2 regions of the Sporosarcina sp. FSL K6-1540 genome follow, and region 2 is predicted to be linked to the other one. Evidence: riboswitches for the same ligand, from Rfam matches in the RefSeq annotation. Region 2 holds a riboswitch; the other holds the start of a gene.
The links. A riboswitch is a leader RNA that binds a small molecule or an ion and turns the genes downstream of it on or off. The one in region 2 is predicted to bind FMN.
Positions count from the first base shown of each region.

Region 1: linked by a shared signal. The riboswitch ahead of ribD (bifunctional diaminohydroxyphosphoribosylaminopyrimidine deaminase/5-amino-6-(5-phosphoribosylamino)uracil reductase RibD) and the one ahead of MKY15_RS21490 (ECF transporter S component) in region 2 are both predicted to bind FMN.

Region 1 is NZ_CP152018.1:3,006,008-3,021,728, reverse strand. Features, by position in the region: gene MKY15_RS14310 (amino acid ABC transporter substrate-binding protein) at 1-826, opposite strand, end outside; gene ribE (6,7-dimethyl-8-ribityllumazine synthase) at 1,075-1,539, opposite strand; gene MKY15_RS14300 (bifunctional 3,4-dihydroxy-2-butanone-4-phosphate synthase/GTP cyclohydrolase II) at 1,552-2,745, opposite strand; gene ribE (riboflavin synthase) at 2,759-3,409, opposite strand; partial or broken gene ribD (bifunctional diaminohydroxyphosphoribosylaminopyrimidine deaminase/5-amino-6-(5-phosphoribosylamino)uracil reductase RibD) at 3,416-4,479, opposite strand; FMN riboswitch at 4,557-4,704, opposite strand; gene MKY15_RS14285 (glycine betaine ABC transporter substrate-binding protein) at 4,920-5,819, opposite strand; gene MKY15_RS14280 (glycine betaine ABC transporter substrate-binding protein) at 6,183-7,082, opposite strand; gene MKY15_RS14275 (proline/glycine betaine ABC transporter permease) at 7,079-7,930, opposite strand; gene MKY15_RS14270 (glycine betaine/L-proline ABC transporter ATP-binding protein) at 7,923-9,185, opposite strand; gene MKY15_RS14265 (GbsR/MarR family transcriptional regulator) at 9,404-9,961, shown strand; gene MKY15_RS14260 (DUF2087 domain-containing protein) at 10,430-11,530, opposite strand; gene MKY15_RS14255 (OsmC family protein) at 11,668-12,111, opposite strand; gene MKY15_RS14250 (methyl-accepting chemotaxis protein) at 12,180-13,919, opposite strand; gene MKY15_RS14245 (bifunctional cystathionine gamma-lyase/homocysteine desulfhydrase) at 14,078-15,211, opposite strand; gene MKY15_RS14240 (cysteine synthase family protein) at 15,215-15,721, opposite strand, start outside.
Region 2 is NZ_CP152018.1:4,460,156-4,475,876, forward strand. Features, by position in the region: gene MKY15_RS21475 (ATP-dependent DNA helicase RecQ) at 1-1,015, opposite strand, end outside; gene MKY15_RS21480 (helix-turn-helix domain-containing protein) at 1,015-2,055, opposite strand; gene MKY15_RS21485 (ferredoxin) at 2,165-2,416, shown strand; gene MKY15_RS21490 (ECF transporter S component) at 2,620-3,201, opposite strand; FMN riboswitch at 3,411-3,542, opposite strand; gene MKY15_RS21495 (hypothetical protein) at 3,619-4,851, opposite strand; gene sigX (RNA polymerase sigma factor SigX) at 4,817-5,380, opposite strand; gene MKY15_RS21505 (ATP-binding protein) at 5,426-7,210, opposite strand; gene MKY15_RS21510 (response regulator transcription factor) at 7,203-7,922, opposite strand; gene MKY15_RS21515 (hypothetical protein) at 7,955-8,272, opposite strand; gene ccsB (c-type cytochrome biogenesis protein CcsB) at 8,499-9,683, opposite strand; gene MKY15_RS21525 (cytochrome c biogenesis protein ResB) at 9,683-11,332, opposite strand; gene resA (thiol-disulfide oxidoreductase ResA) at 11,350-11,880, opposite strand; gene MKY15_RS21535 (pseudouridine synthase) at 12,140-12,871, opposite strand; gene MKY15_RS21540 (serine hydrolase) at 13,194-14,195, opposite strand; gene scpB (SMC-Scp complex subunit ScpB) at 14,192-14,803, opposite strand; gene MKY15_RS21550 (segregation/condensation protein A) at 14,805-15,554, opposite strand; gene MKY15_RS21555 (DUF309 domain-containing protein) at 15,600-15,721, shown strand, end outside.

The DNA.
Region 1 (15,721 bases), 1.5 Mb from region 2:
CTTCACCAAACCATTTCTCGGAGATTTTTAAGTATGTTCCGTCTTCAATCATTGCATTTAGTGCTTTATTTACTTCGTTAACAAGTGTTTCATTACCTTTTCTAAACATTAAACCACTTTGTGAAACGTCATCTGCTGTCGCCACAATTTGGACAGGTGCATCTGGTTTATGCTTCATAAAGTCTAAGAAAGATAAATTATCATTTATCGTTACATCTACACGTTTGGAATTGATGAGCTCAATAGCTTGGTTAAATCCTTCAACACCCACAATTTCAGCCTCGTAAGATCTTGCAGTGTCTGCATAGTTACTCGTTAACGACTGCGCAGACTTTAACCCTTTAATATCTTCAAAGCTTGTCACATCTTTATTACTAGTATTTGTAATGAGGACTGCAGATGATGAAATGTACGGTTCCGAAAAGTCATATTTCTCAATACGGTCCTCACGAATCCCTACTTGGTTTGCAATCATATCGAACCGTTTAGAGTCAAGCCCTGCGAAAATCGCATCCCATTGCGTTTCTAGAAATACAGGCTCTACCCCGAGTCGTTTCGCTATTTCTCTTGCGATTTCAACGTCAAAACCTGTAAGTTCCCCTTTATCATCATGGAATGTAAATGGTGGATATGTTCCTTCTGTCCCGATTGTTAACTTGCCTTCATCCTGTATTTTCACAAGTAAATCTTCAGTTTTCTTTCCTGAATCACCGTTTCCTTTAGACTCTTCACTACCACTTGTATTTCCTTTATTAGCGTTTCCGCATGCAGCAAGTAAAATGATTGCTGTAAATAGTAGAATTACGCGTAAACTAAATTTCTTCATACCCATTCTCCTTAATTCATATTAACTTACTTGGTTATTAGCATCATACAACATTGTATGCACTTCGTCAAAAAATAGTTTCCTCAAAAAACCTTTCCTTTATTCTTTATACCTCGGAATCCCTAAAACTAACCACATTATTCACTCTACTACTACATTTCCTTAACTAACATGTACGCGGGTGTTGAAATATTAAAAAAGGCACAGTTTCCGGATAACCGAAAACTGTGCCTTCTATTTATCAACGATTATATCTGTTTCAACAAATTCGCCATCTCAATCGCTGCATTCCCTGCATCCCATCCTTTATTGCCGGCTTTCGTTCCCGCACGTTCAATTGCCTGTTCAATCGTGTCTGTTGTCAAGACACCGAAAATAACCGGGATGCCTTCCTGCAGATTGATGGCCGCGACCCCTTTAGCCACTTCATTACATACATAGTCGAAATGCGGTGTTGCTCCGCGGATAACTGTACCAAGTGTGATAACTGCATCGTACTTACCGGAAGCCGCCATCTTCTTCGCTATTAGCGGAATTTCATAGGCACCTGGCACCCAAGCAACCGCGATATCACTGTCGGCTACTCCGTGACGAAGCAATGCATCTTCCGCTCCGCTTAGTAATTTTCCTGTAATGAATTCATTGAACCTTGCTACCACGATTCCAACTTTAAGCCCTGTTCCAACTAAATGTCCTTCATAAATTGTTCTCATCATTATTCCCCCTCAATTATGCAATAAGTGTCCCATTTTATTTTTCTTTGTTTCCATATAAATTTTGTTCTCCACTTTAACAGGCGTTTCGATTTGAATGCGCTCTGTTATTTCTAACCCGTGTCCTGCTATTCCAGCAATTTTACGCGGGTTGTTCGTCAGAAGATGAATCGACGTTAAACCGAGATCCCGCAGTATTTGTGCACCGATGCCGTAATCTCGAAGGTCATCTGGAAATCCTAATTTCTCATTGGCTTCAACAGTATCGTATCCTTCTTCCTGCAGCTTGTAGGCCTTCATTTTATTGACGAGACCTATTCCACGACCTTCCTGACGCATATAGAGTAAGACGCCTCTTCCGGCTTTTTCAATCTGTGCAAGTGCAGCTTGAAGTTGCGGACCACAATCACATCGACATGAGCCAAAGACATCGCCTGTCAAACATTCCGAATGAACGCGGACGAGTACATTTTCAGCATCTTCGATATCACCTTTTACCAAAGCAATATGTTCATTCCCTGTTTCTTTTTCAACGAAAGCGACTGCTTTAAAATCTCCAAAATCTGTTGGCAGACTAATATCTACAATGCGCTCAACAAGTTTTTCATTGATGCGACGATAAGCAATTAGTTCCTGAATTGTTAAGATAACAAGATCAAATCGTTCAGCTATCTCTTTCAACTGTGGACCTCTCGCCATTGTCCCATCTACGTTCATAATTTCACATATGACGCCGACTGGTTCTGCTCCCGCGAGCTTCGCGAGGTCTACAGCAGCTTCTGTATGACCAGAGCGCTTTAGGACGCCGCCAGACTTCGCTATTAGCGGAAATATATGTCCTGGTCTTCTAAAGTCTGTTGGACCTGCTTCAGTCCCTAGCATCCTTAATACTGTTTCCGACCGTTCAAATGCAGAGATTCCAGTATGACAATCCGCATGATCAATGCTAATCGTAAATGCAGTTCCGTGCACATCACTATTATTTTCTGTCATAAGTCCGAGTTCAAGCTGTCGCGATTTCTCTTCGTCTATCGGCACGCAAATCAATCCACGGCCTTCCGTCGCCATAAAGTTAATCATTTCGGGTGTAGCGAATTCACCAAGTGCAACAAAGTCACCTTCGTTCTCTCGGTCTTCGTCGTCAACGACAATAATTGCTTTTCCTTTTTTTAGTTCTTCAATTGCTTTTTCTACGGTAGAGTACATCTGCTTTGCCCCCTTAACTGAGGAATCCACTGGCGATAAGGGTATCCATTGTTAAACCGCCAGTTGGATTCTCTTTGTCTGTAGTTATTAGCCGTTCTATATATTTCGCGAGCATATCGCATTCTACGTTCACTCGATCCCCAGCCCGTTTTCGGCCGATGATTGAGTCACCTTGCGTGACTGGAATTAATGAGATGATAAAACCAATACTCGTCACACCAAATACAGTAAGTGATGTTCCATCCACAGTTACTGAACCTTTTGGGATAAAATACTTCAATAATTTAGTTGCGATACTGATTTCCATATAGATTGCATTTTCTTTTTGTCTAACCGAAACAATTTCGCCAGTGCCATCGACATGTCCACTGACTATATGTCCGCCGAAACGACCATTCGCCGCCATCGCACGTTCTAAGTTAACTGGACTTCCCGTACGCAATGCTTGAAGCGTTGTCGCTTTAACAGTTTCAGGCATGACATCAGCTGTAAAATGATTGCTCGAGAAATCTGATACCGTCAAACAGACACCATTCACCGCCAGACTATCGCCTTTTTTAACATCGCTAAGCACTTTGCTACAACGGATTGATAGTTGCAAAGAATTCGCCGCTGGCCTAACCGCTGAAACTGTTCCTACTTCTTCAATAATTCCAGTAAACAACTGCTGTCAATCCTCCTTCAGAAACCTGGCATGAAAGCTGAAATCGTCTCCTATTTGTCGCACATCTAAAAAACGCAGGGATTCGCTTTCTGCCATTAGGTTCCAAGTATCATTCATGAACAATGAAGAACCGTTGTCGATTAATTTCGAAGCCATATACAAATACAGTTCATCTGCGAGACCTTCATTGATGAAATTGGAATGAACTTTGCTACCGCTTTCAACGAACAACGTCATGATTTCTTTATCAGCAAAACGTTTTAAAACTTCATTCAAAAAAGATACGTTTTCTGAAATCCTTTTAATTGAAACTAAAGGATGTTCAAAAAAAGTAGTTTCAGAATGTGTTGAATCGAGTGTAAAAATAACTGTTTCTACAGCGCGGTCTGTAACAACATTCGCTGATTTGGCGTCCTGAGATGCCGGTCTAAATTAATTCGAATTGGGTTCTTTCCACCATGGGGCAAACGGGTGGTGAGGAAAGGGTTATCGTGAAGTACGGTTTGTACGTCTACCAAAATAGCATCATGGGTATGGCGGAGGTGATGGACATCGGTTCGTGATGCAGCCGAAGTAATCCATTTGCTGTCCCCGTTCTGCGTTGAAAGTCTACCGTTAAGAGTTGCGGTGGCTTTCAAGGTAACGTATGGTTTCCCGTATCTGATGAAATGAAAAAATGCTTGGTTTAACTGCTCTGCCTCTTCCTGTAAAATGCCGGTAATGACTTCAATCCCAGCAACTTTAAGAAGCCCGATTCCCGCACCATTGACGGAGGGATTCGGATCGATAGACGCAACAAAAACACGTTGAATTCCAGATGAAATAATGAGATCTGTACACGAAGGTGTTTTCCCAGTATGGGCACACGGTTCCAGTGTCACGTATAGATCCGCACCAATAGAATTCGCACCTGCCATTGCCAGCGCATGCACTTCAGCATGAGGTGTCTCAGCTTTCAAGTGCGCACCAGTCCCTAAAATCCGGCCGTCTTTCACACAAACAGCACCAACAAGTGGATTCGGCGAGGTTTGTTCTGATGCACTACGCGCCAATTCAAGAGCAAGTCTCATATAATGTTGAGGGTCCATTGGCATTCCCCCTTTCGTTTTTTGAAAGGGCAGAGCCTGCAAGCACAGCACGTATATCCAAACAACTTCTCCCATCCAGACTATAACTGTCGGTGCCGGAATTTCACCAGCTCCACCGCCTTCCAAGCAAGGAAGGACGGGTCACGGACTGACGAGCTATGCTCGATCACCGCCGGTAAGGAATTTCACCTTGCCCCGAAGAGTTTGTTTATACGTGCCGACTTAAAGTTATCATACTGCTGCCATAAAATCAAAAAAGACTCAGTCTGATTGAACAAAACTGAGTCTTCTATGTATGATGAAATAAGAATACCATTGCATTTGCAACATATAATAAACCCGGGAAACCGCTGCATATTACAGCGTTCTTCCGGGTTCATTATCCTATTGCTCGCGCTTAAATAACACTGAAATTCTATTATTTATTTCTTTAAGTCTTCAATTGAATCGATGTCCATATACTTCGGTACCACTAAACCAATCTTAACGCCTTCCATATTGACGCCAAGTTCTTCGAATTTACCTTCGAATTTATCAGCGTATGTTTTAGCTGTAATTGGCAACCAAGCTGCAAGTGATGCATCTGCACTACCGTCAGCTACCGCAGTCCATAGCGGGCCTAATTCAACTTGTGTCAATGTAACCTTAAAGCCCATTTCTTCCAGAACAAGTTTCATGACGTTATGGCTTGCGATTTCGCTGTCCCATGCTGCATAAGCCAGTTTAATTTTATCGCCGTCCACCTTCTCCACACCATTTGTCCATTCTGCCACTAACTCTTCGTTTGCATCGATCCAGTTTCGTGCCGCTATTTCTTCTTTTTCACCTTCTTGTATCGCTACCATAACTTCTCCCATATCTTCCTCAGTCCATTTGAACTGTGATAGGATTTTATGTGCTTCTGGTAAATCTTCTTGCAGACCAATTCTCCCGATTGTACGGATTTGTTCTTCTCCACCATACACACCTTTTGGATCTTCAAGGTATTTCAAATCGAATTTCATGAATTTCCAATGTGGTGTCCAGCCCGTTATGATGATTGGCTGTTCTTTGTCATATGCTTTTTTTAGTGAAGCTGTCATAGCTGCGCCTGAACCTGTTGTCAACTTCCAATCTTTAAGTTCATATTCTACCAGCGCTTTTTCAGTCGCCTCCATAATTCCTGCACCTGGATCGATACCCGTAATCTTATAGTCTACTGATTCGCCAACTGTTTTCGTGGAGTCTCCGTCTGCTTCATTCTTGTCACTGCCACATGCAGCAAGTCCAACTGCAAGTAGAGCAACTGCCCCAAGTCCCAATACTTTTTTTGATAATTTCATCGTGTAATTCCCCCTTGTTTTTTCTTTCCTGCGCGTTTCGTGATGCAATAAATGATTGCTACGATCCGGTACCAATTGTGTAACAGCCATTGAAGCAATAACTATCGTGAATAGGAAAGCACAATACTTCACAATGTTTTCAGTTCACTTACCTTTTTGCCGTTCAATTTGTGTAGATACTGTTCATTCTGCATTCTCAGTTCGAAGCTTATATCATAAGAATCACACTCAATAAAACCCGGAAAACCGCTGCATATTACAGCGTTCTTCCGGGTTCATTGTCCTAGTTATTACGCTAGCTAATGCAAGTCTTGTACTATTAGAAAAACGATTTACGTTTAAATAGAAGTAGAATTCTGTTGTTTATTTCTTCAAGTCTTCAATCGAATCGATGTCCATATATTGTGGTACAACAAGACCTACTTTGACACCTTCCATATTGATGCCAAGCTCTTCGAATTTACCTTCGAATTTATCAGCATATGTTTTATGTGTTAATGGCATCCAAGCTGCAAGCGATGCATCTGCACTACCGTCAGCAACTGCAGTCCATAATGGACCTGCTTCAACTTGTGTTAATGTCACTTTATAACCCATATCTTCTAAAACAATTTTCATGACGTTATGACTAGCGATTTCACTGTCCCATGCAACGTAAGCAAGTTTGATCTTGTCGCCGTCCACTTTTTCAACGCCTTCAGTCCATACAGCCACTTTTTCTTCATTTGCTTCAACCCATTTTTGTGCTGCCGCGTCTTCTTTTTCACCTTCTTGAATAGCTACCATTATTTCTCCCATATCCTCTTCAGTCCAGTTGAACTTCGATAAGATTTGGTGTGCTTCTGGCAGATCTTCTGCTAATCCGATTCTTCCGATTGTACGGATCTGCTCTTCCCCACCGTACACACCTTTTGGATCTTCAAGATATTTCAAATCGTATTTCGCAAATTTCCAATGTGGTGTCCAACCTGTAACGACAATCGGTTGCTCTTTGTCATAGGCTTTTTTCAGTGAAGCTGTCATTGCCGCACTTGAACCTGTTGTAAGATCCCAATCTGTAAGGTCATATTCTGTAAGCACTTTTTCAGTAGCTTCCATGATACCTGCACCTGGATCGATACCTGTAATCTTATAGTCTACTGATTCACCAACTGTTTTCGTGGAGTCTCCGTCTGCTTCATTCTTGTCACTGCCACATGCAGCAAGTCCGACTGCAAGCAGTGCAACCGCTCCAAGTCCTAATACTTTTTTTGTTAATTTCATAGTTTAGTTCCCCCTTGTTTTTTCTTTCCTGCGTGTTGCGTGATGCGATCTAAAATGATTGCTACGATAACGATGGACAATCCGGTTTCAAAACCGACACCCGTTTTCAGTTGTGTAACAGCTCGGTAAACTTCTTCACCAAGCCCTGGCGCACCAACCATCGATGCAATAACGACCATCGATAGGGAAAGCATAATACTTTGATTGACACCCGCCATAATTGTCGGTTTTGCAAGCGGAATTTGTACTTTGCTCAATCTCTGCCAAGTTGTAGAACCAAATGCTTCTGTCGCTTCGATTAAATCTTTCGGAACTTGTTCAATTCCAAGCATTGTCAAACGAATTGTTGGCGGCATTGAGAAGATAACAGATGCCACAACACCTGGGACGACCCCGATGTTAAAGAAGAATATAGCTGGCAATAAATAAACGAATGCCGGCATGGTTTGCATCAAATCCAATAAGGGATTGATAATTTTTCTTGCTGTCGCTTGTTGTGATCCCCAAATACCGACTGGAATACCGATAATCAGCGCGAAGAATACAGAGGTGAGTACGAGCGCTAGCATTTGCAGCATCGGGTACCAATAGCCCAAGTAATCGATGAACAGCAAGCCGAACAATGTAAATATGGCAATGCGGCGAGTAGATACGAACCACGCAAGCAAGGCAAATAACACGGCAAGTAAAATAGATGGCACGATATCGAGCAATTCCACTGATCCTTCAACTATTCCTTTGAGAAAATCTGAAATTCCGTCAAACACTGTACCGAAAGTAAGTACGAGCCAATCGACTCCATTGTCAATCCACTCCGCAAATGGCAAACGAGGTAAATATTTATCCATTTATCTTCGCCTCCGTATCCGTTTGTTCATCGGAATCGAAAGTTCCGTTATTATTGATAAACTGATTATCACCTGATAATGCACCAATCAATGCACCACGAATAATAATTCCCTGAAGCTTGTTATTTTCATCAACGACAGCAACCGGAATAACCGCTGTCGATACGATATCGAACAGATCGATTAGTACGGTATCCAGAAGAATCATCGGAAGGTCGGTAATCATTATTTCTTCAAGTGTCTTCCCTGTTTCAATAGCCGAACTCGCATCTTGAGCCGTGACCGCACCTAAAAGACGCTTTGCTTTATCGACAACGTAAATTGAAGATATCCCAAGTTGTTTCATCATTCGAAGAGCTACTCTCGCTCCACGGTCGATTTGAACTGTCTCTGCTTTTTTCATAATATGTCCCGCTGTCAATACTTTAGATAGATCCACATCTTCAACAAAGCGTTCTACATATTCATTTGACGGACTCATCAATATCTCTTCGGGCGTACCCACTTGAACAATTTCCCCGTCTTTCATCAATGCAATGCGGTCGCCTATACGTAGTGCCTCATCTAAGTCATGCGTAATAAAAATAATTGTTTTCCCCATATCATTATGAAGTTGCAATAATTCGTCTTGCATATCTTTGCGGATTAACGGATCAAGCGCACTGAATGCTTCGTCCATCAGCAAAATATCTGGTCCATTAGCTAGCGCTCTCGCTAAACCAACACGCTGTTGCATGCCTCCGCTCAACTGGCTAGGGAATTGATCTTCATATCCTGCAAGTCCGACTAGTCCTAAGGATTCTTTCGCTTTGACTTGACGTTCTGCCTTCGCTACTCCTTGGATTTCTAAGCCATATTCCGCGTTTTCAAGAATCGTCTTGTGGGGAAAGAGTGCGAAGTTTTGAAATACCATTCCAATTTTCTTACGCCTTACATTACGGAGTTGTTCTTTATTCATCCCGACGATGTCCTCACCGTCTAGCAGGATATTGCCCATTGTTGGGTCAATCAGCCTATTCAGTAATCTAACAAGCGTTGATTTTCCGCTACCTGACAATCCCATAATGACGAATATTTCACCATCATACACATCGAATGATGCATTTTTAACCCCGACTGTTGCGCCGGTCGCTTTCAAAATCTCACCTTTTGTTTTTCCTTCTTTTAGAAGCTGGGAAGCCCGCTTCGCATTTTTACCGAAAATCTTTGTGGTGTTTATCACTTCGATTTTCTTACTGGCAATCTGATCACTCATACATACACTCCTTATATTTTAAAAACTGACGAATGTCTTCTAGTATAGCTGTCTTTTTTTTGCATTACAACCGTTTTCTCAATTTAAATGGTTTGTACAGAAAAAACTGTACGAACTTTTATTGCTACGAATTGCTTTTTAAGATAGGATATAATACGCTATAAGAAATGAGCTGGATCGGTTAATAAATGCCGGTTATAGTGGAGGGAAGACGTTGTATGAACGGTAATGAAAAACTTGAAAAAGCTCGTGAGCGGATTATTGAATCCATCGCACAAAATATACATCTTTATGGTCTTACACCTTCTGCTGGAAGACAGTATGGCACGATGTTTTTTCATAATGAGCCGTTAACATTGGATGACATGACAGAAGAACTCGGGATGAGCAAAACGAGCATGAGCACATCTGTCAGAGCACTATCCGATTTGAAGTTAGTGGAACGTGCTTGGAAAAGAGGGGTCCGAAAAGACCTTTATCAAGTGAAGGATGATTGGTATCAAAGCTTTATCGACCTATTTTCAATAAAGTGGAGAAGATCTGTTTCCTTTCATTCAGCTGCAATAAGAAGATCTTTGGCTGAACTGGAAGGACTTGTGAACGATCCCGCGATAGATGATGAATTGAGAGAAGAAGTAACTATAGATATTGAAAAATTACTATACCTACGAGATTATTACGATTGGCTTGATCGTCTTGTTGATGCTTTTGAAGATCATGATATTTTTAATCTCGTGCCAATTAAAAAGCCTGAACAGGATACGCCAAATAAGTGAACACAAGAAAAGCGGAAGGCGCCTTGGTAGACATGAAAAAGACGGCCAGTAAATAACTTGATCACACTATGGGCGCGCTACGTGTATGATTTACTTTAGATTGCTTTGAATTGAATGACTTCTATAAGATTACCGGGATATCTGAATACATTAGTACACGAAGTGCTAAAGCTTTTTGGGACAAAAGAATAGACGATTGTCTACCTGGATAAAAGCCGCCAAAGATGTAATTTTGGCGGCTGATAATTTCTATATGGTTTTTTCTTATTTATTTTAAAGAAGTGTCACTTTCTATAAGACATCACATGGATAGATGCATAATCTCTGCTAAAAGTAAGCTAGGAACAAATTGTACAGGGTACTAGAGTGCTCGAAATGTTCCAGTCAAAATGGATTTCCCAAGCCTTACTCAACAGTGTTTTATACAAATAAATGGTTAATCAACAGACGTGTCTTCTTAACTGTCTATCACATTTTTTTAATACGATTGTATCCTTTTTCCCCATATGGCTGTAACTCTTCTACCCACTTATCCAACTGCTTCTCAAGGATTTTACTTTTACTAATCCCCTGCCAATCCTTTTCATCTATCGTTTCAAGTATTTCAATTTCAAAATTGTCTTTTCCATGTTCATCCCAATCGGTTTGTAGTTCTTTATTTTTATGCCCACCGGTAGTTAACATGAATTTTAATCCGTTCAATGTTTTGAAATTCGGTGTCGAATTTACAAAAAGCTTCCCGTTCTTTACATTCTTGATTTGAAATATTCCATAACTCGGTTTATCTTCTTTCGCCTTCAATTTCATTTCTTTTTTAAAATCCATTTCATCGACATCTCCTTTTTCTAGACTTTGCACAAGGCGATATGCACTTCCTTCAGCATTACGCGTTAACACATCACGGTCGACCATCTCCCGCCGTAACAGCATATAATCTTCGAAGATCGTCACCAAAATTGCATTGACTTCACCTTCTGAATACACTTTATTCGGTTTGAAGAGCAACGCAATTTCTGCTAACAGGCGATTTTTTTCTTGCTCTTTCATACGTAGTGTTTTCAAACGCCCATCCTCCTCAGAGAAATAGCGCGCTAATTCTGTTGAAGGTTCAAATGATTTCTCATTCGGCTTATCTATATTCGGTTCATCTGTTACGATTTCTTGTTGCCGTTTCACTAAATTCATGAGAGCCAGCAGTGTTTTTGCTTGTTTTTCTTTTTTGCGTAATGAAAAACGATGATTACGAATCGTCGACATGCTTCCGATTTTCAGTTCCTGTTGAATTTCTTTATCTGAATTTCCTGCGTAAATCAAAGAAAGCAATTTCGACTGTTGGTCGGACAGCCCCGTCTGTTCCTTACCACCTGAGAGTAATCGTTCAAAAACACTGCCATGCGTCCTTTCAATATGGTGTTCCATATAACGCCAATCTGTGAAAAGTACATCTCCTACAGGATAAATGATCCCTTTTTCAACTTCTTCACCACATAATAAACAGCGATAATAACGATTCTCTTCGATGTATCCCTTTTCCATAACTTCTACCGGGTAATCTAGTGACATATCCATTTAAACATAAACACCTTTCTCTCCACACCGTTTTTATATAAACAAATATACACTTCATCTACGTTAAATACAATCTTATTTTTCTGTATAAAAAAAACCGCACTCCATAGAGCACGGTTTTTGAACATCTTAGCATTCTATTTTATTACAGTTGTATCTAACTCAATTTCTACATTTCCTTTGATAGCACGACTAATCATACAGGACGTTTCAGCTTTTTCCGCAAGCTTGTGTGCCAGTGCTTCATCCTTTTCAGTTGCGTCCTTTTTCAATACGATTTCTGGTTTATGAATAATCTTTTTATATGTAATGACACCGTTCGTTACATCGACAACACCAACTGACTCCATCGTCAAGGCGACTTTCTCCAATTTACTTCGCTCCATCATAGCCGCAAGTGTAATAATATAACATGTTGCCGCTGCACCTAGCAGCATTTCATCCGGATTTGTACCAATTCCCGGCCCGTCCATTTCGGGTGGAATTGAAATCTCCGTCTTTAAATTTCCCGCATCGATTGTTCCTATATCATTCCGTAAACCTGGCCAGTCAGCTTTTAAATGGAAGTGATGTTGTGCCATAAGAAAAGTCCCCCTTTGACTATTTTGTTTCTTTCATTATACAGGTTACTATCCGTCGATTCAGTAAATCAAATTGAAGTAGTGAATTGATTGGCGTTAACCAACAGTTTATTGGAAAGAGAAGATAACTCTGACCCCGTTTTTTCAACAGCTTGCATCGCTTCAAATTGTTCCTGAAATGCGCGCATCATTTGAGCTGCATTACTTTTATTTTTTTCGGAAACATTTTCTACTTGTTTCGTAGATGCCTCCAATAACGGTAGTCCGCTTTCCAACGAGTTCAAGTGATCTTTCATAACAAATAACCTTCGATCCAATACCTTGATTTGATCTGCAGCGGCCTTGAAATTCCCACTATTTTCTTGTGTAATACTTTCAAAATTTATTGCATCTACTTGCATCTCTTCTATATTCAAAGTAGTCCTATCAACGGATTGTTCCATTTGTAAAATAGTACCTTTAATTTCTCCTGTAGCGTTAGCCGATTGCTCCGCTAATCGTTGGACCTCATTTGCTACCACTAAGAATCCTGCTCCTGCTTTTCCAGCTCTAGTTGCTTCGATTTTCGCATTTAATGCAAGCATACGCGTTTGGTCAGTAATGCTATCAATGGTGCTAACTACACTAGAAACGGACATGAACTTTTCATGTAAGTCATCAATCGTTTGAATGACACTTTCCATACTTCGGAAGAAGATTCTCATCATTTTTGCTGCCTCGATTGTCGAAGTCTCTCCTGTTTTCACGACTTGTTTTGTAATCGTTGACTCATGAAAAACATCTTCCATTTCATTAAACAACGTAGCCATTTGAACTTTCATCTGCTGGAAGGCTTGCTGCTGTGTTGCTGATACAGAAACCGTCTCTGCAGCAATCGTCTCCAACTCTGAAACCTGAGCATTCAAATAATCATTTTTTGTCAGCAGCGCAGTTGAGCTGACGTTTAAATGACTTCCAGTCTGTGCTAGTTGTATACTAGTGTTTTTTATTTCCACGAGCATATAGGACATACTTTCAATCATCATCTTGAAGCTTTTAATGAGCGATTGGAATTCAGGTGTAGAAGATTGAATCGCCAAATCGACTCCTAAATCCCCTTCCCTGACCATGCGCATTTTTTGTTGCAATACAATTATCGGTTTCGTCATTCGGTGAATCGTCGGCGCAATCAGTAACAATGCGATGATTAACGCAATTAGGATCGATATCAAAATTTGGGTTCCCATTTCTTTCGTATCCGCCAAATAATCACTGTCCGGAACGACAATAACAAATTCCCCGCCTAACTCTTGAACACGATAATAGCTGATAGTATGCGGATTTCCTTGGATTGTTTCATGTAAAATACCTTTACTGTCTTGTTTGATTTTCTCCACAATTTGATTGGACAAACTCAGATTCGTATTTTTACTAACCGCAAAGGGAATCAGTTGATCATCTTTTGAGTAAAACATCGTTGCATTATAACCATCTTGAGTTAAGGATACATGCTGCCTCTTAACAACCTCTTCAAGAGCAGACATAAAATTTTCCTTATTCCCGATATGTATCAACATCAATGTTTTCGCTAGATCATTGACAATTGTCACCTCTCGTTCCAAATGGGAAGAGACGAGTTCAATAGTGCTTTTCGTCATTTTTTCATATGCTGTGAATCCTATTGTAACCGTGGATATTAGCAGGATTGTTAGAATTGCGAAAAGTAATCGAGTTTTAAATGTGATGTTGGTAACTCTAGAAGATACATTCGTCCAGTTTACTTTTCCAAATCTTATCTTCTTAACGACTTCTTGTGCCAATCGACTCAATTTAATAACCACCTCACAGGAATTTATACTCAATTTTCTCATATACGTGTAAATTTCCTGTAAAGAGTGTGTAAATTTTCTGTATAGAATTTTGAATGTCTTTTTTATATGAACGAAAAAAAGCTATTCACGATGAATGCGAATAGCTTTTCGTACTGTTATGCTAACGCTTTTGCCAAGTCTTCAAGTAAATCTTCCACATCTTCAATTCCTACCGAAATGCGTACAAGACCATCTGTAATCCCCAGTTGCAATCTGCGTTCACGCGGAATTGACGCATGTGTCATGCGTGCAGGTATAGAAATCAAGCTTTCAACTGCTCCTAAACTTTCCGCAAGCGTAAAGTAACGCAATTTCGCAAGCAACTCATCGGCTTTCTTTTCGCTTCCAACATCGAACGAAATCATACCACCGAAGCCGGTCGCTTGCCTTGTCATCAATTCTCGGCCCGGATGTGATTTAAGTCCCGGATAATACACTTTCCCCACTGCCGCGTGTCCATCTAAAAACTCCGCGATTTTCTGCGCATTCACATTATGCTCTTCCATACGAAGTCCGAGCGTTTTTATACCGCGAATCAATAACCATGAATCCTGTGGCCCAAGAATAGCGCCCACCGAGTTTTGAATGAAATGTAAATCCTCTGCAAGTTTCTCTGTTGCTACCACGACAAGCCCTGCTACGACGTCACTATGACCTCCGATATATTTCGTCGCACTATGCAATACAATATCTGCGCCTTGAGCGATTGGTTGTTGAAAATATGGGGTCATAAACGTATTGTCGACAATTGCGAGCAATCCCTTTTCTTTTGCAAGCTTAGTAACAGCTTCAATATCCGTTATTTTTAACAGTGGATTCGTTGGGGATTCCAAGAAAATCGCCTTTGTATTTTCTTTAATTGCTTCATCCACTTTCGTGATATCACTAGAATCAACGAATGTTGCCGAGATGCCAAAGCGATTTAATACTTTCGTAATGACACGGTATGTTCCACCATATACATCGTCTGTTAGAACAATATGGTCACCTTTACTAAATAACATCATAACCGAACTAATCGCTGCCATTCCGGAGCCAAAAGCAAAGCCCGCTTTTCCGCCTTCTAAATCGCTAATTAATACTTCTAGCGCATGACGAGTTGGGTTACCTGTACGTGAATATTCATACCCGTTAAATTGACCAACTGACTGTTGCTTGTACGTACTTACTTGATATATTGGTGTGGAAACAGCACCTGTCGTTGCATCTCCAACAATACCGCCGTGGATTAATTTCGTTTTTGCACGCATGAATTATTCTCTCCCTTTAAATAGATCATAGATGTTCTGACTTAAATAACGCTCACTTGAATCAGGAAAAATGGTAACGATATGGCTTCCCGCTTTCGCAATTTCAGCTTCACGTAAAGAACCATAGAATGCAGCGCCAGAAGAACTTCCAACGAGCAACCCCTCATTTTTCGCCAATGAACGCAATTGCATGAACGCGTCCTCATCGCTAACTGTATGAATGGCATCAAAATACGTTGGGTCCATGTAGTCTGGTAAAAACTCCATTCCAATTCCTTCTGTTACATGAGATCCTGCTGCTCCACCGTTGAGTATAGAGCCTTCAGGTTCCACGACAACTGTTTTCACACCCGGGTTGCGTTCTTTCAAAAACTGCGAGGTCCCCATAAATGTACCACCAGACCCCGCTCCCGCAACAAAAACGTCGATTTCCCCATCTAAATCACGCCATAATTCGGGTCCAAGTGTTTTCATATACGTCGCCGGATTTGCGGGATTTGAAAACTGTGA
Region 2 (15,721 bases):
TTCTTCCTTCGTCATCGGACGAAAAAAGTAACGTCGCTGCCGCTAAATCACCATCACGTCCCGCACGCCCCACTTCCTGAATGTAACTTGCGATAGCTTGAGGTACATGTTCATGGATCACTTGACGGATATCGTCTTTATGTATACCCATTCCAAACGCATTTGTAGCACATATCCAGCTAATTTCACCAGTGATAAATTGTTCCTGAATGAACGCTCGATCTTCTTGCTCTTTGCCGGCGTGATAAGATGCCACAGAAACACCCTCCAGCTGAAGAAGCTGAGATAGTTCATCAGCCCGCTTTCGCGATGCCACATAAATGATTCCAGGACCCGCCGTCGTTACTATACGATTCTTAATCCACTCCGTTTTCATCATCCCATTATCAACTTTGACAATTGAATAAGAAATATTAGGGCGGTCCAACGAATGTTGATGAATTGCAGGCATTTGAAGTTGCAGATACCTGCAAATATCAGCCTTTACTTTATCATCGGCCGTTGCGGTAAGAGCCAAAATACCTGGTCGGTTTAATCCTTCAAAAAATTCTCCTAGCCGCAAATATTCTGGTCTAAAATCAAATCCCCATTGAGAAATACAATGAGCCTCATCAACAACAATTAACGACAAATGAATGTTACGAAAATGAGCAGTCACATTTTTTTGCAACAACATTTCAGGTGATATGAAAATGAACTTATAGCGGCCTAATTCCCCCATTATCCTGGTTTTCTCCGAATAAGAAAGAAATGAGTTTAACGCAACAACCCTTTTTTCACCGTTCCTTTTCATGATTGCCACCTGGTCTTCCATCAACGCAACGAGTGGTGAAACGATTAAGACAGTACCTTCAAGTACATAGGCAGGTAATTGGTAGCAAAGTGACTTCCCTATACCTGTAGGTAAAATTGCAATCGTGTCCTTGCCCGCAATCACATCTCGAATGACATCTTCTTGTCCTGCCCTGAATTGATCAAAACCGAATCTCTCTTTTAATAATTTGTGAATAGCCATTAGTTGCCCCCTCCCGTCCGCGCACCTAAGATGAGACGAAGTTGAAAATAGGAAAGCGTTTCGAATTCAGATTTCAGCAAGCGAAGTCTACGGGTTCCAATTTCCTTCACTTTTCCAGCTACTGCTTCTGCATCTTCCTCAGAAACAAACTGTGTTAGCGGAAATTCTGTATCATTAATAGACATTTCTACAAAATGATCTTCAATTGTACTCTGTTTCAAGTTGCGCGCCATCGCAATTTCTTCAAGAGAAAAGCCACAATCAAAAAGTTGCTTCGTTTTTACAGAGGAATCCGTCAAATATGTCGAAACCTTGACGCTTTCAGCTATTTTTCGCAAAAAAGGCAAATCAGGAGACAGAATAATGACAGCAAGCATCATATGTAGACCTTCTATAAATAGTAGACGGATATCGAATGGATTTAGTTTCAAATTATCTGCTAACTGATCCCATGTCCAGCCTGTCAGTCCGAAACCACTTAAGCGATGAGTGATAATTGTTTTTTGTCTTTCATCCATTTCACTTCGAGTAATACATAGCCGAATTTCTTCGCTGACGCCTTTAGCAAATACTGGATCACTGATTCGCTGATTATGTAGTAGCATTTTAACAAAAGTTTGAATATCACGGTCTTTTTGAGCGGGCATAAACGATTTTTCCTTTGCTTTGAAATTCGAAACCGTCTGCACAACAAGCGATAACCTTCCGAAAAAAATCATTTCCCTTCCTCTATAATCCCAGCCGTTAAATCGGTAGGACGGTAATTTGCCAACTTCCACGCGACCTTGCTCCGTCAGTTTGACGAAAGAATCATCCATTGTTGAGATGAAACCCCTATCACTTAACTGTTTAGCCGCCTCATCGAATCGTTCAGCTGTCAGTTTTGGTACAATACCAAAGAATTCCTTCAAACCATAATATTCAACATCTTGCAGTGTTTGTCCCGATCTTTTGCCGCGTAATAGGTGAAGTCCCGCATAGATTGTTCGTTCACCGTCTATTCTGCCTATGATGGTTAATAGTATTGAAGATAGTTTCATTTTGAATTCCTCCGATTAACAAATGTTTTTTGTTGAAAACTCTTGTCAACATCATTAGAATGAAAGGTGAAGTAAATTGTTTGTACGGAGAAAAGAGGAGAGAAAGACTATGCCTAAATATACAATCGTTGATCAGGATACATGTATAGCGTGTGGTGCGTGTGGAGCTGCTGCCCCGGATATATACGATTATGATGATGAAGGAATTGCTTATGTTATCCTCGATGATAACATGGGAACAGCTGAAGTTCCAGAAGAACTGATGGAAGACCTAGAAGACGCTTTCGATGGCTGCCCAACCGATTCTATCAAAACCGCCGACGCACCATTTGATGGCGATGCACTTAAATACGAAGATTAACTAGGCAAGCGCTGTCGATAACAGAAGTCGCTTTAAAACTACGACAACTTGTCGTGCTGGCTTCCAGACAGACGTTACTCTACAATAGTGTTAAAGACTCGTGAGTGGCTCTACCAATTGGCTGAGAGACCACTGTCACGAAGCTAGATAAATCGAACGTGGAAAGGTCGTCCTGGAAAATCCCGGGACGACCTTTTTTTATATTATGAAGTTAATTGGGTACGCTGTTGTGCAATCCATTTTTTCATACTCTTGAAAAGCAGCATGGAAATAATCATTAGCATAATTCCCTTGATCAAGTTAAATGGTAGAACTCCTAAAACAATAAAAGTAGCTAACTCATTCCCTGCCATGGCTGGGAAATTCATGAAATACGTATACATTGGTAAAAACAGTAGGTAATTCAAGACACTCATGCCAATAGCCATCGAGACAGTTCCAGCAATGAGGCCTCCAGCTAGACCAATAGATGTTTTAAATTTATTAAAGATAAAATAAATCGGCATTATGAAAAGCACGCCTGTTGCAAAGTTTGCAATTTCACCAACAGGAACACCTGTCGGGCTACCTGACATGAACCAGTGCATTATATTTTTAAGCAGTTCGACCGCAATACCTGCTACAGGTCCCATCGTCATTATTGCCAAAACCGCTGGAATCTCACTGAAATCAATTTTCAGGAATCCAGGTAGTGCAGGTAATGGGAAGTTAAACTGCATCAAAACAGTTGCAATACTCCCTAACATCGCGATGAGAATCATCTTTCGCAACTTTTTGTTATTCATTTGTTCCTCTCTCCTTTTGCGATTCACTTCAAAAGAGGAAAGGCCGTTCCACCTTGTTTATGTCGACAAAAAATCCCAAAAGCAAATAAGCTCGAGGGATTTGAAAGGTATACTCAAATAGAGAGTAGAAAAGAGACTATTTCTTTCTCTTTTAACCCACATTTAAATAAGCACCTCTTTTTGTAGACAACACAAAAAGATGGCCGCACCTTCACCTTCTCCCATCCAGACTATACTGTCGGCTCCGGAATTACACCGGTATCAGCTGTTAAGCTCGCGGGCTTGGAAAGTGACTTTCCTTTACCGCCGGTCGGGAATTACACCCTGCCCCGAAGATGAATCAATATTTTGTTACAACCTTATTGTATACAAAAAAAAGACCTTTGTAAACAAGGCTGTTTACAAAGGTCTTTCTATTTACTTCAATATAAGTGGAAGTGGATTAGATCCAACCGGTACCGGTAAAGGCTGGCTGAAGTTAAAACCGTTCCATTCTTCTTGAACGACATTTTCGAATTGAAGCTGTTCACCAAAATCAGCTGCTGTCAGGAGCATGCCCTCAACCATTTGCATCGCTTTTTCCGGCTCCATCGCGTCCAAATCCAGTGGTTGTGTGAATTTGATGGTCGTCAATTTGTCATCTGCCTTTACTTCAAAATTTAAAGTACTTGGAATGACTGGCTTGAAAACATCATTCGGCTTCACTTTCATTTGCTGTAATGCCTCGTTCAACGATGGCTGCGGTTGGGAAAAGTTCGATGTAAGAAACTGCTGTCCATCTTGTTGTTCAAACATATAGTAATTCAAATGATTACGACCACTTTTCAAAATCAACGGTGTGCTCGGTTGACCTACTTCAGAGAACATGGTCGCAGTTCCATCCTCGTTCTCAAATCGGACCTCCTGATAACCGTAAAACGTATCTTGTAAAGAGTCGAGATAGACTTCCATCGATCCCGAACCTATGTCATAACCATGACCTTGCGGTAGCTGGTGGATAATTACATGATCCTCTGCGGCTATATTGCCTTTATAAGGATGGTACTCTTGAAAACCTAGTGCACTTTCATCGAGACGACTCGCATACTTTTTGTACAAATCATAACTCGTTGGCTCCAAGAAACCAATATCCTTCTTGATTTGACTGTTCGGAATGATAAATGTAATGGGAATGCTTAAAGCTTGATCACCTGCAAGACCTAAATGGAATAGTGTACTATCGATAACGTCTTCGGAGTAGACAGCAAAATGGTGTGTCTTCCCTGTTTCAGATGCCATCTTAGTAGAAAATCCATCCATTGTGCCCATTTCCGCTTCTTCATCCGTACTCGATTCATTTTCCAAACTCGCACCTCTTGCAGAAGGCTCGGCGTCCTCACTTTGCATCATTTTATTGTCGGTACTTTGATCCTTCATTGACAATTCATTTTCACCAAACATAGAAGGAACCAACAGGCCGATAACAAGCAAAGCAGCAACAGCGACAAGTGCTGGCATCCATTTCTTTGATTTTTTACGGTGAGGCGTATTCAGCCGTTCATCTTGCTTCAGCCGTGCCAGTATTTCCGACATTGGACGATTATCTGATATGTCAGGCACATCACCGAGGAGTTTTTCAATCTTGTTGTCGTTCCAATCTTTGTGGGTCATCTAGTTTCCCCCCTTCTGTCGGAAGAGCATTCAATTTCTTTTGTAATGCTTTGATCGCCCTATGTTGTGTTGTCTTCACTTTGCCTTCTGTCCAGCTAAGAATTTCGGCTGTTTCAGCTATGGAAAGATCTTGGAAATAGCGCATGATGATAACCATTTTCTGATCACCAGTACATGTATTAAGTGCTTGCAGCAGCTCTTGCATCTCTTCACTGAGTGTTACGATTTCTTCCGGCAGGATACCTGTCGATACGAGTTCGCTCTTTTCCCAGTCGAATTTATCGAACAGATGCTTTTTACGAACTGTATTTTTCCTGAAATGGTCGATTGCTACATTTTTAGCAATTGAAAAGAGCCATGTCTTCTCGGAACTTTTCCCCTCAAAACCGGCGTAGGCACGCAGTACCCTCACATAGACTTCATGCATGAGGTCCTCAGCATGGTCACGGTCTCTCGTCAAATAGATAAGAAACTTGAACACATCCTGATGGTACTGTTCGTAAAGCCGATGGAAAACGGAGTCGTCCATGAAATACCCCCGTTCTATCAATTAGTCGTATTTCAAGCTATTAAGTTACATCTTTTTTAAGGGCAATATGCAACTGAAAATCGTTCCTTCAGTGTCGCCTTTTGTTGCAGCGATCTTGCCACCATGTGAGTCGATAATGCTTTTCGCGATGGCGAGTCCAAGACCTGTTCCACCTTTTCCTCTAGTTCTCGCTTTATCTGCTTTGTAAAAACGTTCGAAGATATACGGTAAGTCCTCTTGCGGAATTCCAACACCTGTATCTGTCACTGTTATTTCAATCATATCAACTTGTTTTTGTATTCCAAGTCTAACACTTCCCCCATCAGGTGTATGGCGGATTGCATTGTCTATTAAATTCGTCAATACTTGCTCCATACGGTCTTCATCTACATTTGAAATGAGTACTGTATCTTCCAAGAATTCGAAAGTCAAATCGACATTTGCTTCACGCGCAACTTGCATGAATTTATTGACTATCCGGTCGAGAAAAGGAATCATCGATAGATCGTCTTTGTAAAGTCGCATATGTCCTGATTCCATCCTTGCGAGATCGAGAAGATCCGTCACAAGTCGGCCCATCCTTTTCGATTCATCGTGTATGATCTGTACCATTTCGTCGCGCTCTTCATCACTTGTTATAACTCCATCAATAATGGCTTCACTATACCCCTGCAACATAGATATCGGTGTCCGAAGTTCATGAGATACGTTTGCTATGAAGTCGGATCTAAGTTTCTCAAGCTTATGCTGATCTGTCATATCACGTAAGACAGCAACTGCCCCACGAATACTATTTCCGCTATATAACGGGCTAATAGAGATTCCATAAAACTGTCCACCTAATTCTAATTCATCTTCAACTTCCTCAGCGAACGTAATAACATGTTCAAGCATATGAAAAATCGCCGGTGGGATATGATGGTTACCCTCTTGTGCGCCATTTTTAAAATACCAATTCTGCAATAACTGTTCAGCTTGTGGATTACTTAGCAGGATTGTATAATCTCGATTAAATGTAATGACAGCATCAGTCATCGATGTAAGGATGCTTGAAAGCTGCTCTTTATCCTGATTAATAAGTTCAACGTGGTATTTAAGCTGTCTACCCATCTGATTGAATGCAGTTGCAAGCTGGCCAATTTCATCATTTTGCATTACAGGCAATCTTGTATCGAAATTCCCTTTCGATAATTCAAATGCCGCCTGCCTCAATCCACGTAAAGGGGAAGTAATTCTTGTTGACAGGAAAAAGGCGAAAAATGTTGTTAAAATAAAGGCAATAAATGCTGATAAGAATACGATACGTGTAGTACTTTCTGTTGTCCTATGGACGGCTTCAAGGCTTTGATAAATGATAACTGAGCTACCGAGTTGCTCTCCTTTTTCAAGTGGATAGGATAGAACAAGGTATTGTTCCATGACATTCTCTTCATTAATCGAAGGTAAGATCATCTCTTTTACAACTTGTTTATTATTCTTTTCAGCTGCATAAAACATGGATTCATAGAGCACTTTATTTTCTATTCTATCCTTGTTCAATCCTTTATGGAATGAATGCGTAACTTCCCCATTGGTATCGACAATCATCGCATTCGTTTCGTCGTCAAGAATGTCATCAATAATCAAGTTCATCGAAGTTTGACTTTCGTGATCATTAACAATTTTCCCGATCGTTGTTGCTTCCCTTCGCAATGATTCCTCAGCCTGTTGTGTATGGAAGTCATCTAGGAATTCAAGGAGCAAGGCCGTAACAATAAATAATACAAAAGAAACGAGAAGCAATATGGTTGCCCATAGCTTCCCGACAATTGAATTCCATATTCTATTCATTAGGAATCTCGAACTTGTAACCGACTCCCCAAACAGTAACAATCATTTTTGCTGCTTGTTCAGAAACGCGGCTCAGCTTTTCACGTAGCCGTTTGACATGCGTATCTACTGTACGGAGATCTCCGAAAAATTCATAATGCCACACTTCTTTTAACAGCTGCTCTCTGTCGAATACTTTGTCAGGCGACTTCGCAAGAAAATAGAGCAATTCGTACTCTTTCGGCGTCAGCCCAACTTCTTCTCCTTCAGCTGTAACCCGGTGTGCATCGTGATCTATCGTTAATTGAGGGAAGACGACCAAGTCCTTCGATGTAGATGATGAAGCGGCACCTGGAAACGTAACAGACCTTCTAAGAATTGCTTTAACCCGCAGAACAACTTCACGCGGACTAAAAGGCTTCACTATGTAATCATCAGCACCCGACTCAAAACCAGTTACTCTGTCTGACTCTTCGCCTTTTGCCGTCAGCATCATGACAGGCGTCATAATTTTCTTTTCTCTTAGTTCTTCTAGCACTTCTAATCCATCTTTTTCAGGCATCATCAAATCGAGTAAAATACAATCATAGTTATTCACAAGCGCTTTTTCGAGTGCATCCGCGCCATCGACAGCCTCTTCGACTTCATACCCTTCACGAGTAAGATACATATTTAACAGACGACGGATTCTTTCCTCGTCGTCTACTACTAACAACGTCACTTTTTCTTCCATAAATGATTACCCCTTTCAACTAGCTACTATCCTCATTGTACAAGTCGTTGTGCAAAAAAGAAACAGAAAAGCCGTAGCGACGTTCTTAAGCGCAACTTCAAAATGGCGAACCGGTGTCTAGTAAGATCAAAAGTGAACACACAACCAAGCATATACTTTCGCCAACCGATCATAATCGACGCATGACCAAGCATATACTCTTGACTACCGATCATAAACCCCACATGAACGAGCATATAACCTTGCAACCAATCATAAACGACACACAAACGAGCATAACCTTGCAACCGATCATAATCGGCGTACGAACGAGCATATAACCTTGCCAACCGATCATAATCGACACACACCCACCATATACCCTTACCAACCGATCATAAACGGCCCCAAGCACTTGACTTGAAACCTCGAAGTTACAACACATTGACATTACCGAATCTTATAATCCCCCTTTATATATGTTGAGCCAATGTATAGCATAAACTAAGCACCGAAGTAGATTTGAAGGGGATTTTTATTTTCACTTATAAAACAAAAAACTGCCTAGTAGTTAGATAACTACTAGGCAGTTCTCGCTTAAGCGTATGAATGCAACCCTGCGATGATCAAATTCACGGCAATCAGGTTAAACATAATGATGACGAAACCGATAACCGCAAGCCATGCCGATTTTTCGCCATCCCAACCGCGTGATAAACGCACGTGAAGGAATGCAGCATAGAATAACCATGTGATAAGGGCCCATACTTCTTTTGGATCCCATCCCCAGAACCTTGACCACGCTTCGTGAGCCCAGATCATTGCGAAAATGAGAGCACCTAGTGTAAAGATAGGGAAACCAATCATAACCGCACGGTATCCAATTTCATCCATTAGTTGCGAATTCGCTTTTTTAGCGAATGGCTGCAACAATGCCGCAATTGGACGACGGAAAATGAGTCTAAGAATCAAGTAGAGAATGATTCCGCTTGCGATTGACCAGACGAACGTCGTCAGCGTCTTCGCATTGACGATTGGTGGCATTTCAGCCCAAGGCGTCATCGCGTCCGGTGTTAGCGACTCATAGCCAGACATACCGAAAAGTGGTGGATAATTGTACTCAATTTTAGCAGCTTGTTCATTTTTATCAATATAAGTGAAATGTGCTTCATAGCCAGTCAATTTAAACGTTGACGAAGATAACACGAAACCGACTACTAAGATAAGCGTGAAAATAACCGCCTCTAGCCAGAACCGCTGTTTCGACTTTTTCGTCAAATCGATATTCTTCAATAAATAGATTAACCCGGCTACGGCACTAATCGCGAGGATCGATTCACCAAGTGCAGCTGTAATTACATGAACTGTCAACCAGTAACTTTTCAGTGCTGGAATAAGTGGTGTAATTTCCTTCGGGAACATACTTGCATAGCCGATAATAATAATCGCAATCGGCAAAGCAAACAAGCCGAGTGATGGTGTTCTATATAAGTAATACAGAAGAATGAATGCCCCAACGAGCATCATCCCAAAGGCAGTCGTAAATTCGAACATATTACTTACTGGTGCGTGACCTGATGCAATCCAGCGTGTGATGAAGTAACCTACATGGGTAATGAATCCGATGACCGTGATGGTAATCGCAATTTTTCCCCAACGGTTATTTTTATAAGATGCTTCAGATTTAGCGCCTTTCACCGCGCCGCCAAAAAATAGCGTCGCGACGAGGTAAGCGATAAATGAAACTAACAGCAAGTTAGCGCTTAACGATGCAAGTCCCATTATACTTTGTCCACTTCCTTATCTCGCAAGATAGATTCCTTGTCCTGTCTGTCTTCATAGGACGGTAAATTAGCAACGTCTTTCACTTGATCTAACTCTTTTTTCAAGGAGAACCAGTTTTTATTCGTATGTCCTGCAACTAGTAGCTCTCCATTAGGTCCTTTTTGAATCCAGATTCGTCGATGATTCCAATAAGATCCTTGCGAAACACCAATCATAAAGATAATTCCTCCTAGTAAAAGGAGATATAATGTTTTATCTTTGCGTACTGTCAGCCCAGATATATCACGGGTTTCTGCACTAACGAATTTCACCTTATAATCGTTGACTTCCGTTTCAAGCGTTTGTTTGATGGCGACGAAACTCATCTCGCCGTCCGGCTTGGCTGGGGTCACCATTTTAAAGATGAATGCTGGATTATTCGGTACTGGAGATTTCGATTTCGGTTCTCCGTCTTCAATCCCGTCATAATCCGGATAATAATCGCTCAAAATAACGCGCGCGCCATTATCAAGTTCATATTCACGTTCCGGATTAGTAAGATCGACTGTAAACTCCCCAAGTGAAGATTCCGTAGCTTTTTCAGTTAATTGGAATGTCATCGATTTTAATTCATCTAAACGAAAATCCATTTGGAAAACGTTGAATCCATCAAATTTCAATGGCTTATTAACAATGATAGAGTATTCTTTAACGAAGTCCATTTCATCAGATCCTGGAAGACCGCCTTCAGGTGTCTGATATAGAGCGACATCCGTCTGATAGTTTTTCGCAATCATGCCGACACGTTCAAGCGCATCGCCGAATACCTCATCAGCTTCCTCTTTCGTGTAGTTTTCCATAATGAAATTTTTGCTTTCCAAATAATAACCTTCTGCACCTGGAATAGAGCGTGTTTCCCCTTCGCGAATCCACATTGTTTCATCAACATAAAACCCAGGGATACCGCGCAGTAGAATACCAAACAGAAAAATGATAAGTCCTAAATGATTGACGTACGGACCCCATCTTGAAAAACGGTTTTTCTCTGCAAGCAAAGCTCCGTCTTCGATTTTCACATTGTAACGAAGTTCCTTCAGTTTCCCCTCAGCTTTTATAAGTGCAGCTTCTGGGTCTTCCGACGGTCCTTCACCATAGACTCGTTGTTTTTTCATGAATGAAGGATGGCGTTTTGTACGTTGCCTTTTCAATGATTTATAAAGCGGTATAACTCGGTCGACACTGGCAATAATGATGGAAGTTCCAAGCATCCCGACCAACGTGATGAACCACCAGCTATTATACATGTCATGAAAACCAAGTTTGTAATAAATCGTGCCTGCCAATCCATAAAGCCGTTCGTAGTAAGCTGCATACTCCGCCTCAGTTGACGCGGCTACATACAGTTTCTGTGGAAAAATAGTACCTATCGCAGCAGTTGCGAGAACGGCAACGATAATACTAATTCCAATTTTTACACTCGAAAAGAAATTCCATATTTTATCGATGATCGACCGTTTATATGTCTGCGATCTTCTTGCCGCACCTTCGTAACGCATGTCGACAAGTTTGCTTTCTTTCGCTTCTTCAGTCTGCGGTCTACCACATCGCTCACAAAGCACTGTGCCAAATGGATTATCATGACCGCACTGGCATTTGATTTTGCTCATTTTGGATTTACTCCTTATTAGGGTTGAATGCTTTCCATGAGTGAAATTATCTCATTTTCAGACATTTCCCTTGTTATAATTTGTTCGATTTTGCCGTCTTTATTGATAAGGAAGGTCGTAGGAAGTGGCACTATATTATAGACTTCCTTAACGCTCTTATCTTTATCAATAGCGATTGGGAAAGACAGGCCATACTGGTCTCTGAACGTTTCAACCTTCAAATTAGACTCTGCGATATTGATGGCAAGAATATTGACACCTTTTTCTTCGAATGCTTTATGTTGATTTTCCATGTATGGCATTTCTTTTTTACATGGTCCGCACCAAGTTCCCCAAAAATTCAAGAAAACTCCCTCACCTTTATAATCAGAAAGTCGTTGTTTGTTACCTTCCAAATCGACAAGCTCAAAATCGGGTGCTTTATCTCCAACTGCTAATACCTTCACTTTATCTTTTGAAGCGATTGTATAGACAACTGCCGAGACGAGAAGTAACAGGACGATTGTCCTTATAATAAGACGTGTTTTCTTTTGATCCGCCTTAGCCATACGTAATGCCTCCTTACAATAAATAAGTTCTGCCTTTAATTATAACAAATAGACCTTTGTATAAACGCATCATAATTGAAGGGATTGTGAACAATTGCCGTAATCAGTAGAAGTCTCCTACTAGTTACGGCAAGCCCCAGGCGGATGTCACAAATTTTGACAGGAGTTTGGGAAGGCAACCTGAGTTCGCCGCGTCCTGCGGCTACAAGCGCAATTCAAAATTTAGGCGCAATTAAATCGAGGTGCAATTGACTCACAATCAGCCTATTTTACCTGTTTCCGCGAGTACACGTAGCTGTTTCACTTCATGTTTTGTTAATTCCCGAGCTTCTCCAGCATTCATTCCGTGAGTTGTTACGTTACCAAATGATTCCCTGCGAAGTTTTTGGACCGGACATCCAATTGCATCGAACATACGGCGTACTTGACGATTTCTTCCTTCATGTATTGTAATCTCAATAAGCGCAGTTTCAGTTTTTTTATCTACTGACTGCATTTTTATATGTGCAGGGGCAGTTTTACCGTCTTCTAGGTCAATTCCAGTCTCAAGTTTGCGCAACGCTTCACGACTAGGGATTCCTTTTACTTTTGCAATATACTTTTTCTTAATACCGAATTTCGGATGCGTCATTAAGTAAGAGAAATCGCCATCATTCGTCATGATAATAACACCGGATGTATCATAGTCTAGACGTCCAACCGGAAAAATCCGTTGTTCGATTTGCGGGAATAGGTCTAACACCGTCTTCCTGCCTTTCTCGTCATCCACTGTCGAAATGATTCCTCTTGGTTTATATAATAAGAAATAGACGTAAGTCTCTTTAACAAGCTGAACTCCTTCAACTTCTACACGATCCGAACTAGATACCTTTGTTCCAAGCTCTGTTACGACGACACCGTTCACTTTCACTCTTCCTGCAACAATTAGTGTTTCTGATTTTCTACGTGATGCCACGCCTGCTTGTGCCAACACTTTCTGTAATCTTTCCATTAAGTCACCCCATCTTCATTCTGTAAGAAAAGCGGAAGGCGCCCGCTAGACGCGATGGTCATAAGTCAATCCAGCGACGTGGCGCTCTTTGCCACATAGCTGGATTGCTTATGAGCCAAGCGGCTGGCGCCTGAAGTCTAGACACTGTTCCATGTCAAGAAACTTATACTTTCTTACCTTTGAAAAAATTATGTCACACTTTGTAGCAAATGAAAAGAAGACTGACCTATATGGCGTCAGTCTTCCCCAAACCGTCACAATTGCATATTTTCGATTAATATTCGCTTGAAGTTTGCTGTGTTTTTTGCCATTGGTAACAAGTTCATTGTTTTATAAGTACTTCCGTCGTAATAAGTGGCTCATTACTGAGTGACACGGTCCAATGCCCTGTACTTTTTTCATTTTTTCCACGGGGGATAATAATAACATTTGATAGTTTCGATTTCTCCCCTTTTTTCAATAACAAACGGATTGGCTTGGACAGTTCTGCTTCTACACCGGGTAGAATATCATATACCCCTTTTTTAGCGACAGTCACCAACTTGAATGAGGAAAACACGTTATTGGCCAAACTTTTATGTGTATTCCAGTCGTCACCATCGTTCAGAGTGACAACGATGATGTTTTTGCCATCTTTCTCGAAATAAGTTGCAAGCGTTCTGCCCGCGGCTTTTGTAAAACCAGTCTTTCCTGCAATCGCAGTCGATTCGGAATGTAGGAGGCGGTGTTTGTTACGCCAGCTATAAGCTTGATCCTTCCCCTGATAACTAAAATTCTTTGTGGTAGCAATAGTACGAAACTGGTCATTTTCCATAGCATAATGTAGCATGAGCGCTGTTTCGTATGCAGTAGACAAGTGACGTTCATCATGCAGACCTGACGGATTCGAAAAGACAGTATCATTCAATCCATACAACAGTGCCTTGTCGTTCATCAGGTCCACGAAGCCGTCCATTGAACCGCCCGCGTGTTCTGCTAACGCACGCGCTGCATCGTTGCCTGACCGTAGCATTAGACCAGTTAGCAGGGCATCTGCTTCAATCTTCATCCCTTGCGGTAAATAAAGGGACGAACCTTCGGCCGAAGCAGCTTGTGGCGAAATTATGACGTCTCCGGGCTCTGTAACACTTTCAAGGAACGTAAAAGCCGTCCAGATTTTTGTTAGACTGGCTATCGGCAGTCTAACGTTTTCATTATGACCTTCCAACAATCTGCCTGTATCAGCGTCAATAACGGCCCATGCTTGGCCGGACGCAGCGACTTCTTTCAAACCTCCGCCAACTAGTAACGTGAAAAATAGGACAACGATTATCGCCCGTTTCAAGAAATGCTTCCTCCTCCATCATTTTCCATCGCAAACGCTTCTTGGAACTTTGTCATGAACAAGTCTGTTTCAACTGTCTCGCCTTCTTCTTCCTGCGAAAGGGGTGGCAATCCATTTAGTGATGCCAAACCGAAACGGTCCAGGAACAAGTCTGTTGTGCCAAAGAGAATCGCTCGTCCACTTCCTTCCGATCGACCTTTTTCCATTATGAGTCCCTTGGCAATTAGCGTATTGATAGGTCCCTCGGATTTAACACCCCGAAGATCGTCAATTTCAACACGTGTCACAGGTTGCCTATATGCGATAATTGCCAATACTTCAAGTGATGCCTGGGTCATGGATTTCGGAGATGGATTTTCCAACAACCGTTTTATATCTTCCGCGAAGTCAGCTTTCGTCACAAGACGATATGCCCCTCCAAACTGCTTCAGCATAATGCCGCTCTCTTTGCGCTCTTCATAACTCATACGTAGCCAGTCAATTGCCTCAGTAACCTCTGATTCTTTACGCTCAGCTAGAGATGTTAACTGTTTAATCGTTAACCCTTCATCCCCTACTATGAATAAAAAACTTTCGATCATCCCAGGCAAACGGTCTTTAAATTCCATTTCACTCATCCTCCCGTCGGTACGATACTGTCAAATCGTCAAAATTACCTTCCTGATTGACAATGATGTCCCGCCGTTTCATCAATTCAAGCAACGATAAAAAAGTTACGACAAGATCTGTTGTTTCGCCTTTGTCGAATAAGGAGTAGAAATCACATTTCCCGCCGCCCTTTTCTAGTATTGCCATAATTTCATCCATCTTTTCACTGATAGAAACTTCCGTCTTAGATATACTTGCTATCATAGGTGCCTTCAAACGTTTTCTGTTAAGCATCTTTTGAAACGCGCCAATTAAATCGAAAACGTTCAAACTTTCATCTGATTCACTCGCCACAATTTCACCAAACTCCGTAAGATCTTCGGGTGGTTTGGTAAAATGACCGGATCGCTCATCTGCAGACTCTTTCAGACTAATTGCTGCATCTTTATATTTTTTGTATTCAATCAGGCGCGCAACTAACTCGTCACGTGGATCGTCTTCCATGTCAAAATCAAAGTCGTCATCAAACTCATCTCCTTCGTGGACTGGTAGAAGCATTTTGCTCTTAATTTCAATCAGCGTCGCAGCGAGGACGAGGTATTCACTTAACTCATCTAATTGCAGTACTCGCATCGCTTGGAGGTGTTCTATGTACTGCGCTGTCAGTTCCGCCATCGGGATATCATATATATCAATTTCAAGTCGGTTGATTAAATGCAATAATAGATCTAGTGGCCCTTCGAAAGCCTCTAATTTTACTTGATATGTCATTCGTGACACCTACCTATCTTTCAGACTATGGAAAGGGCTGATTACATGCATCCGTATCATCATCCGCTATTCGTAAATTTTATTGTTTATTTCAATGGCAATCAAGACTATTTTGAATGCCACGAAGTACTGGAGGAGTATTGGAAGTCTATTCCTGACAGCGATAA